One region of the Janibacter sp. FSL W8-0316 genome, then DNA from elsewhere that is predicted to be linked to it. Evidence: riboswitches for the same ligand, from Rfam matches in the RefSeq annotation. Region 1 holds a riboswitch; each other region holds the start of a gene.
What was found. A riboswitch is a leader RNA that binds a small molecule or an ion and turns the genes downstream of it on or off. The one in region 1 is predicted to bind S-adenosylmethionine.
Positions count from the first base shown of each region.

Region 2: linked by a shared signal. The riboswitch ahead of metX (homoserine O-acetyltransferase MetX) and the one ahead of ssuE (NADPH-dependent FMN reductase) in region 1 are both predicted to bind S-adenosylmethionine.
Region 3: linked by a shared signal. The riboswitch ahead of NYE39_RS05225 (aminotransferase class V-fold PLP-dependent enzyme) and the one ahead of ssuE (NADPH-dependent FMN reductase) in region 1 are both predicted to bind S-adenosylmethionine.

Region 1 is NZ_JBBOQX010000001.1:243,586-246,851, forward strand. Features, by position in the region: gene NYE39_RS01090 (class II 3-deoxy-7-phosphoheptulonate synthase) at 1-1,008, shown strand, start outside; SAM riboswitch class IV at 1,208-1,322, shown strand; gene ssuE (NADPH-dependent FMN reductase) at 1,617-2,216, shown strand; gene NYE39_RS01100 (ABC transporter substrate-binding protein) at 2,216-3,259, shown strand; gene NYE39_RS01105 (ABC transporter ATP-binding protein) at 3,256-3,266, shown strand, end outside.
Region 2 is NZ_JBBOQX010000001.1:22,567-25,832, forward strand. Features, by position in the region: gene NYE39_RS00100 (DUF4192 domain-containing protein) at 51-1,166, shown strand; SAM riboswitch class IV at 1,184-1,294, shown strand; gene metX (homoserine O-acetyltransferase MetX) at 1,310-2,440, shown strand; gene NYE39_RS00110 (universal stress protein) at 2,548-2,946, shown strand; gene NYE39_RS00115 (RNA polymerase sigma factor) at 3,107-3,266, shown strand, end outside.
Region 3 is NZ_JBBOQX010000001.1:1,068,226-1,071,491, reverse strand. Features, by position in the region: gene NYE39_RS05230 (ribonuclease J) at 1-676, shown strand, start outside; gene NYE39_RS05225 (aminotransferase class V-fold PLP-dependent enzyme) at 732-1,949, opposite strand; SAM riboswitch class IV at 1,992-2,106, opposite strand; gene NYE39_RS05220 (A24 family peptidase) at 2,180-2,824, opposite strand; gene NYE39_RS05215 (DNA translocase FtsK) at 2,911-3,266, shown strand, end outside.

The sequences.
Region 1 (3,266 bases):
GCGGGGCAGTTCGCCAAGCCGCGGAGCAAGGACACCGAGACCCGTGACGGCGTGACCCTGCCCGCCTACCGCGGCGACATGGTCAACGACTTCGCCTTCACCCCCGAGTCGCGCGAGCCGGACCCGCAGCGCCTGCTGCGCGGCTACCACACGAGCGCCGCGACGCTGAACCTCGTGCGCGCCTTCACCCAGGGCGGCTTCGCCGACCTGCGGCGCGTCCACGACTGGAACGTCGGCTTCGTCTCCAACGCCGCCAACCGGCGCTACGAGGGCCTGGCCCGCGAGATCGACAAGGCGATGCGCTTCATGGCCGCCTGCGGTGTCGACTTCGAGGCCATGCGGGCCACCGAGTTCTGGTCCGCCCACGAGGCGCTGCTGCTCGACTACGAGCGGCCGATGACGCGCGTCGACTCGCGCACCGGCAACCTCTACGACACCTCGGGGCACTTCCTGTGGATCGGCGAGCGCACCCGGCAGATCGACCACGCGCACCTCGACTTCGTCAGCCGGATCCGCAACCCCATCGGCATGAAGGTCTCCGACAAGGCCGACCCCGACGAGCTGCTGCGGATCATCGACCTGCTCGACCCGCAGCGTGAGCCCGGCCGCCTGACCTTCATCACCCGCATGGGGGCCGGCCGGATCCGCGAGGCCATGCCGGCCATCGTCGAAAAGGTCCGTGACTCCGGGGCGATGGTCACCTGGATCTGCGACCCGATGCACGGCAACACCTTCGAGTCCGCGTCCGGCTTCAAGACGCGCGACTTCGAGGACGTCGTCGACGAGGTCCGTGGCTTCTTCGAGGTGCACCGCTCTCTGGGCACCGTCCCGGGCGGCCTGCACGTCGAGCTCACCGGCAACGACGTCACCGAGTGCCTCGGCGGCGCCGAGCGCATCCTCGACGAGGACCTCAACAAGCGCTACGAGAGCGTCTGCGACCCACGCCTGAACCACCAGCAGAGCCTGGAGCTGGCCTTCCTCACCGCGGAGATGCTCAGCGAGGGCTGAGTCGAGTCCCACCCGCCCCACGATTTCCGGGTCACCCGAGAAACCCTCGCTTCGCAAGAGTTTGAAACTCTTGCGAAGCGAGGGTTTCTCTTGTCGAGCAGGTCTCGTTGCGGGGCAGGGGGATTCGCACGTCCCGGATGGCGAGATTCGTAACTCCTGTCGTTGCAGTAGGAGATGCATCCGCGTAGGTTCTTCATCAGGTCACGAGATCCAGCGTCAAGCCCCGGCTTGCTGGGCGGCAACCCTCCACTCGCGGTGGGGTGCTCCGGGTGAGGACCTGGCTCCGGTCGTCGCGGCCGGAGCAAGCGCGAGGCACTCACCGGCCTCATGACAGGACGGACACCCATGAGCACCACCGTCACGACCGCACCGCGGTCGCTGCGTCCGGCGCTGCGGCGCCACGTCGACCTGCTGCGGGTCAACAGCGCCCTCTGTCGCTGACCTGAATCTGCATTGCCCTACGGCAATGCGATGCCCGGCCGACCTGAACCTGCATTGCCCTACGGCAATGCAGACCCCCGGCGACCCAGCACTCCCACCACCGGCGACGAGCCTCCCTTCGTCGACCGTCGATCCGTCGTACCCACCTGCCCACCGAAAGGCACCCGATGGCCGTCATCGCCACGATCTCCAGCTCTCCCTCGACCACCTCCCGCACCGACGCCGTGCTCGGCCACCTGGCCCAGCGGGTCCAGCGCGCCGGCCACGTCGTGCACCCGATCGTCCTGCGGGACCTGCCCGCGGAGCCGCTGCTGCGGGCCGATGCCGAGCACGACGACATCGCCCGGGCCGCCTGCGCCCTCGAGCGGGCCGACGCCGTGATCGTGTCGACGCCGGTCTACAAGGCGGCCTACAGCGGCCTGCTCAAGGCCTTCCTCGACCTGCTGCCGCAGACCGGGCTGAAGGACAAGGTGGTCCTGCCGATCGCCACCGGCGGCAGCCCGGCCCATGTCCTGGCCGTCGACTACGCCCTGCGCCCCGTGCTCGCGAGCTTGGCGCCGAGCGCGATCACACCGGGCTGGTTCGTCCTCGCCTCCGAGGTCACCCGGCTCGACGGGGGCGAGGTGAGCATCGCCGACTCCGCGGCCGGGCCGCTCGCCGAGGTCACCCGCGTCTTCCTCGACGCGGTCGCCGGCCGCTCGCTCGTCGCCGCGGCCGACGCCGCCCACCGTGGCGAGCTGCTGGCCCGATCGGTGGCGGTGGCCTGATGAGCACCTCCACCTCACGCCGTACCGTCCTGCTCGGCCTCGCCGGGATCGCGACGACCTCCGCCCTCGCCGGGTGCGCCCTGCCGAGCAGCGACGCCGCCGCCGAGGACGAAGGGGGACCCGTCACCTTCCGATACCAGGGCAGCGCCAACAACGTCACCTTCCCCGAGCTGGCCGAGGACCTTGGGTACTTCGACACCATCTCCCTCGAGTACGTCGGGGCGACGGTGAGCGGGCCGCAGGACATCCAGTCCGTCGCGACCGGTCAGACGGACGTCGGCGGCGCCTTCTCTGGGGCGATCGTCAAGCTCGTCGAGGCCGGCTCGCCGATCACCGCCGTCATCAACTACTACGGCTCGGACCGCCAGTCCTACCAGGGGCTCTACGTCCGCAAGGACAGCGAGATCACCGAGGCCAAGGACCTCGTCGGCAAGAAGATCGCGGTCAACACCCTGGGGGCCCACGCCGAGGCCTACGTCGAGACCTGGCTGACGTCGGCGGGCCTCACCCGCAAGGAGATCGACCAGGTCCAGCTCGTCGTCCTGCCGCCCAACGACACCGAGGAGGCGATCCGCCGCAAGCAGGTCGACGTCGGCGCGCTCGGCGGGATCCTCCAGGACCGGGCGCTCGCCCAGCCCGACATCCGCGAGCTCGTGCGCGACACCGAGGTCCTCGGGCACCAGCTCAACGGCGGCCAGTACGTGCTCCGCGACGACTTCATCGCGCAGCACCCCGAGGCGGTCCGCGAGTTCACCACCGGTGTCGCCAAGGCCATCGAGTGGGCCCGCACGAGCCCCCGCACCACGGTGCACGCGCGCTTCGCGCGGATCATCGAGGGCCGCGACCGCAACGAGACGACCGACAACGTCAAGTACTGGAAGAGCACCGGCGTCCCGGCGAAGGGGGGAGTCGTCACCGACGAGGACTTCACCCAGTGGGCCGACTGGCTGCAGAGCACCGGGATCGTCGATCGCGACGAGCTCGACCCCGCCTCGATCTACACCAACGAGTACAACGACCTGGCCGAGGAGGGGACGACGTGACCTCGAG
Region 2 (3,266 bases), 220 kb from region 1:
CCGGCCCGTCCCCTCTGTCGAGGGGGCGGGCCGCTCGGCATGGTCGGGGCATGACACCGACCGCCAGCCCCCGCGACGCCTCCGAGCTCGCCGTCCTCGTGCCCTACCAGCTCGGTTACCACCCGGGTCCATCCCTCGTCCTCGCCGCCCTGCACGGTCGGCGGCTCGGGATGGTCCAGCGCCTCGACCTCGTCGACGACCCCCGGGCCTGCGCCGCCCTCGCCGAGCACAGCATCGCGATCATGGTCCGCGAGCGGGCGCAGGGGGTCGTGGTGCTCGCCTTCGAGGACGACGAAGGGGGCTCCCGCCCCTTCCGCGCGGCCGTCACCTCGGCGGCCCTGGCGGCCGGTCTCGCCGTCCCTGACCACGTCGTCGTGCGCGACGGCCGGTGCTGGGTCCCGGGGTGCGACGACGGGTGCTGCCCGCCGCAGGTGCGCGCGCTCCCGCGACCCGAGGAGGTGCCGGCGGTCGCCCCCTTCGTCATGGCCGGGGTGCGGCCGCTCGCCAGTCGTGAGGAGCTGGTCGCCACCGTCGTGCCGCCGACGGACGAGACGCGCGCCGAGGGGGTGGCGCAGGTCATCGTGTCGGGCGAGCCCGTGCCGGTCGACGACGACGAGCTCGCCGCGCTGTGGTCCCACGTGCTCGACCCGCGGCGCAGCGCGCGACCGGTCGGTGACCTGCCCGATGCCGAGCTGGCCGTGCTGGGCGGCTCGCTGCTCGACGTCCAGTGGCGCGACGCGCTGATGGCCGTGCTCGCGCCGGGGTTCTTCTCGCTCGACGACGTGCCGCTCGAGGTCGGCTGGCTCGCCCTCGACGCGGCGGCGGAGTGCCCCTGGGTCGACTGCTGGGAGGGCGACGACGAGCTGCCGCAGGCAGGGGAGTGGTCCGACGAGCTGCTCGTCGTCCGTGGTCGGCTCGTCGAGCTCGCCCGGCTCCTGCCGCAGCCGCTCACGCCCACGGTGCTCGTCACCGTGGCGCACCTCGCATGGTGGGCCGGTGACGGCACGATCACCGGCATCTGCCTCGAGCGGGCCCTCGAGATCGACCCCGAGCACCGGCTGGCCGACCTCATGCTCCGTCTGCTGGCCACGGGGGTGCGTCCGTGGGCCCTGCCCCCGGCCGAGGGTCCGCAGCCCGGACGCGACTCGATCGGGCGCGCCTCGTGACGTTAGAGTTGTCGGCAGGTCATGAGTGCCAGCGTCAAGCCCCGGCTTGCTGGCCGGCAACCCTCCTCGCGACGGGGTGCCCCGGGTGATGACCGGGCCGCGTCGAGGCGACGTGGCAAGGCGAGACACTTCGGGAGCACTCCGTGAGCGTGACGACCACACCCCCCGCGAGCACCGCGCTGTGGCGCGACGGCGACCACCCGGGCGAGCGACGCTTCGTCTCGATCGGTCGGCTGGAGCTGGAGTCGGGCGAGTCCCTGCCCGACGTCGTGCTGGCCTACGAGACCTGGGGGCGCCTGAGTCCCGAGCGCGACAACGCCGTGCTCGTCGAGCACGCGCTCACCGGTGACAGCCACGTCGTCGGCGAGGCCGGCCCCGGTCACCCGACGGCCGGCTGGTGGCCGGGCCTCATCGGGCAGGGGGCGCCGCTCGACGACGACTACTTCGTCATCGCGATCAACGTCCTCGGTGGCTGCCAGGGCAGCACCGGGCCGGGCAGTGCCGCGCCCGACGGCCGGCCGTGGGGCAGTCGCTTCCCGCGCCTCACCATCCGTGACCAGGTCGCGGCCGAGGCGCGCCTCGCCGACGTCCTGGGCATCGAGCGCTGGCACACCGTCATCGGCGGGTCGATGGGGGGCATGCGCACGCTCGAGTGGGTCGCGAGCCACCCCGAGCGCGTCGGCACGGCGATCGCCCTGGCGACCGGCGGTTACGCCACCGCGGAGCAGATCGGGTGGAGCCAGACGCAGATCCTCGCGATCCGCAACGACCCGTGGTTCGCCGGGGGTGACTACTACGACCACCCGCAGGGCCCCGAGGCCGGGCTGGCCATCGCCCGCCGCATCGCCCACATCACCTACCGCAGCGAGCTCGAGCTGCACGAGCGCTTCGACCGACGGGTCCAGGACGAGCCCGCCGGGCCCGAGGGCCGCCCGCGTTACACGGTCGAGAGCTACCTCGACCACCACGGCGGCAAGCTCGCGCGCCGCTTCGACGCCAACTCCTACGCGGTGCTCTCCGAGGCGATGAACTCCCACGACCTCGGCCGGGACCGTGGGGGGATGTCCGCGGCGCTGCAGGCCTTCACCGGTCGACTCGTCGTCGCGCCGGTCGACTCCGACCGGCTCTACCCGCCGCGGCTGTCGCACGAGGTCGTCGCGGCACGTCCCGGGACGCAGCTGCGCACGATCTCCTCGGCGGTCGGTCACGACGGCTTCCTCACCGAGGTCGACCAGGTGGCCGAGCTGCTCCGGGACGTGCTGCGCGGCGACTGATCGGGACACGCCGACGACACCAGCGCCGGAGTGAGACAGGTCACGGGGCCGCGGTGTAGCGTCTGGCCCAGGTAGTCCATCAGCCGAGTTGTGACGAGGAGCGAGCGATGACCATCGTCGTGGGGTACGTGTCGACCAAGGAGGGCGAGGCCGCTCTCGAGCGCGCCTTCGAGGAGTGCCGCCTGCGCAACGACAAGCTCGTCGTCATCCACTCCGACCGTGGTGGCGTGGGCCTGAGCGGTGACACCGCCCGCAAGAACGAGGACGACCTCAAGCAGGTGCGTTCCCGCATGGAGGAGGCGGGTGTCGACGGCGAGGTCCGTGGCCTCGTCCGAGGCAAGGAGCCGGCCGAGGACCTCATCGTCGTCGCCGAGGAGACCGACGCCAGCCTGATCATCATCGGCCTGCGTCGTCGCACCCCCGTCGGCAAGCTGATCCTCGGGTCCAACGCTCAGCGTGTGCTGCTCGACGCGCCCTGCGACGTGCTGGCGGTCAAGGCCCGCTGAGACCCTCCGACCGCCCCTGGTGGCGGCACCCGGCGGCCACGCGTTTTATAATAGTCACGAGCCCAGCGCACAGCGACCGGGCGAGTCGGGTCAGACGGGGTCACGCCACTCCCTTCGTCCCGGCGGAATCCTCCGTGACGAAAGGTTGTTGGTGACTGCTGTGTCCCCACGGTCCGTCGAGACGCAGGGCTCCCTCCCCAAGGAGTTCTCGCATCCCTCGCTGCAGGAGCTCGTCCTGAAGGGCCGCACGACCGGATCCATCACCAGCGATCAGCTGCAGGCCGCGTTCGGCGAGGCCAAGATCAGCCCCAGTCGGGGGC
Region 3 (3,266 bases), 820 kb from region 1:
GCTCGCCTCGAGCCTGATCCCCGGCAACGAAAATGCCGTCTACCGGGTCATCAACGGCCTCATGCGCCTGGGTGCCGACGTCGTGCACAAGGGCAACGCCAAGGTGCACGTCTCCGGTCACGCCAGCGCGGGCGAGCTGCTCTACTGCTACAACATCGTCAAGCCGCGCAACGTCATGCCGGTCCACGGCGAGTGGCGCCACCTCGTCGCCAACGCCGACCTGGCGATCCAGACGGGGGTCGACCCCGACCACGTCGTGCTGGCCGAGGACGGCGTCGTCGTCGATCTCGTCGACGGTCGCGCGCGGATCACCGGCGCCGTGCCCTGCGGCTACGTCTACGTCGACGGTTCGAGCGTCGGGGGCGCGACCGAGGAGCTGCTCAAGGACCGTCGCATCCTGCGCGACGAGGGCTTCATCTCCGTCATGGTCGTCGTCGACTCCTCGACCGGCAAGGTCATCGCCGGTCCGGAGATCACCGCGCGCGGCTTCGCCGAGGACGACGAGATCTTCACCCAGGTCGAGCCCAAGATCATCGCGGCGCTCGACGAGGCGGCTCGCAAGGGCACGACCGACACCCACCAGCTGCAGCAGGTCGTGCGCCGTGCCGTCGGTGGCTGGGTCGGCGGCAAGATCCGCCGACGCCCGATGATCATCCCTGTGGTCGTCGAGGCCTGAGGACGCCGGGGCGAAGGGGGCCTGCCGGGTCCCCCTTCGCCCTACCCGAGGAGGGTCACAGGGCGCGCAGGGCGCCGAGGAGTCGGTCGATGTGCTCGGTCGTGGTGCCCAGGCCGGCGCTGATCCGCACGGCGGTGTCCTGCTCGTGCTCCGAGAGGAGGTCGTCGACGAGCAGGTGCGCGCAGAACTTGCCGTCGCGCACGCCGATGCCGTGGTCGTCGCCGAGGACGCGGGCGACCTCGCTGCTGTCGTGGCCGTCGACAGTGATCGTGGCGACGGGCGCGCCGTCGCCACCACCGAAGAGCGAGTGCACGTGCACACCGGGGATCTGCTGCAGTCCGGCGAGCAGGCGGATGCGCAGCGCCTGCTCGTGGTCGACGATCGCCTGCTCGTGCTCGGTGATGATCTCGCAGGCCGTGGCCAGGGCGACGGCGCCCAAGACATTGGGGGAGCCGGCCTCGTGGCGAGCGGGGCCACAGGTCCACTCGGTCTCGTCGAGGCTGACGCGTGCGGTGGCCCCGCCCCCGGCGAGGTAGGGGGTGGCGGCGTCGAGCCAGTCGCTGCGCCCGACGAGCACGCCGGCACCGAAGGGGGCATAGATCTTGTGCCCGGAGAACGCCACGTAGTCGATGCCCAGGGCGTCGATGTCGACCCGGCGGTGCGGGACGACCTGCGCGGCGTCGAGGGCGAAGCGCGCGTCGTGCTCGTGGGCCAGCGCCGCGAGGCGCTCGATCGGCCAGTGCTCGCCGGTGACGTTGGACGCGCCCGTGGCGACGACGAGCCGGTGCTCGGCCGGGTGGTTGCGCAGGGCCTGCTCGAGCAGGGCGACGGCCTCGTCGTGGCTGTGCGGCACCGGCAGGCGCAGCGCGTCACCCCACGGCAGCAGTGCCGCGTGGTGTTCGGAGGCGAAGACGAAGACCAAGGTGTCCTCGGGCAGCGCCCGCGCGAGCAGGTTGAAGGAGTCGGTGGTGTTGCGGGTGAAGACGACGTGGTCGTCGGTGCGGGCGCCGACGAAGGCCGCGACGGTTTCGCGTGCAGCCTCGTAGCGCGAGCTGGTCACGCGGGAGGCGAACCCGGCGCCCCGGTGCACCGAGGAGTAGGTGACGGCCGCGGCGGCGACCTCGTCGGCGACGGCCCGGAAGGCGGGAGTCGTCGCGCCGTGGTCGAGGTGGGCGTACTCGACGCTCGAGCCGTCCTCGTCGCGGTAGCTCAGCCCCTCGGAGACGAGCTGCGGCAGGGCGGTGGTCGTGCGGTGCAGGTCGGAGATGGTCATGACGGTGCTCCTGGTCCTTCGGGGACTCAGGTGGCGACCGTGAGTCCGCGCTTGCCGGGCGACGGTCTGTCGCCGGCCAGGTCGTCACCCGGAGCACCCCACCGCGGAGGAGGGTTGCCGACCAGCTAGCCGGGGCTTGTCGCTGGTACTCGTGACCTTGGGTCAGGATCATAGCCCACCTGCGGAGGCCGCTGTCGAGCCTCGACCGGTCGTGTCTCGGCTCGTGGACGTCAGGCCAGGGCGAGCGCGAGGACCGCGCCGGCCACGAGGTAGGGGCCGAAGGCGAGCTGCGTCGTGCGCGAGGCCTTGCGCGTGAGCAGCAGTGCGAGAGCGGCGATCCCGCCGATGACGAAGCCGAGCCAGATGCCCACGGCCAGCTGGCTCCAGCCGAGCCAGGCGAGCGTCGGGGCGATCGAGACCATGAGCTTGGCATCGCCCATCCCGATCGAGCGTCCGAAGAGGGCGAAGGCGAGCAGCACGGTCCCGCCCCCGACGAGGACGGCGGCGAGACCCGCGCGGGAGAGGGCGCCCCAGTCGCCGGTCACGGCCGATGCGACGGTGAGGAGCACCGCCTGGACCGGCACGAGCGGCAGGGTGATGGCATTGGGCAGGCGGTGCACGTCGGCGTCGATCGCCGCGAGGACGAGCCCGGCCGCGGCGAGGACGAGCGGCGCCAACAGCGTCGTCCAGTGCCGGTCGGCGAGGCCGAGCGCGACGACCAGCCCGACGAAGGGAGCGAGCGCCGGGACCCAGAGATGGCGGGGGAGGGGACCCCCTTCGTCATCGCGGCGGTAGTGGCCGGCGCGCAGCCACCGCCACGCGAGGGTGCCGAACACGGTCGCGGCGAGCACGACGACGAGGGTCCGGGTGTCCACGGGGCGAGGTTATCCGCTGTGATCCGTGGCCGGTGGTGCGCGTGTGACGCGTGTGTCAGAGGGTGCTTTCGCCTACCCTGCGAATCATGGCCACTCGTCCGTCGACCACCTCGCGCAGCAAGGGCGCCAGCTCCCGACCCAAGGGCTCCACCCGCCCGTCGGGTCGCAAGGCACCCGCCAAGAGCAGCGCGAAGGGGAGGACCTCCTCCCGCAAGCCCGCGTCCGGTGGGGGTCTGCCCCTGCCCGTCGCCGCGGTCCAGCGCACCTGGATGGGTGTCGCCCACGCGACCGGCTCCGGGGTGCGCCGCATCGGCACCAGCGCGAGCCAGATCGAGCCCGAGCACCGCCGAGACGGCTGGGGCTTCCTGGCGCTGGCGCTGGCGCTCGTCGTCGCCGTGCGCGAGTGGTGGGGCCTCAGCGGCGCCTTCGGCGACGTCGTGCA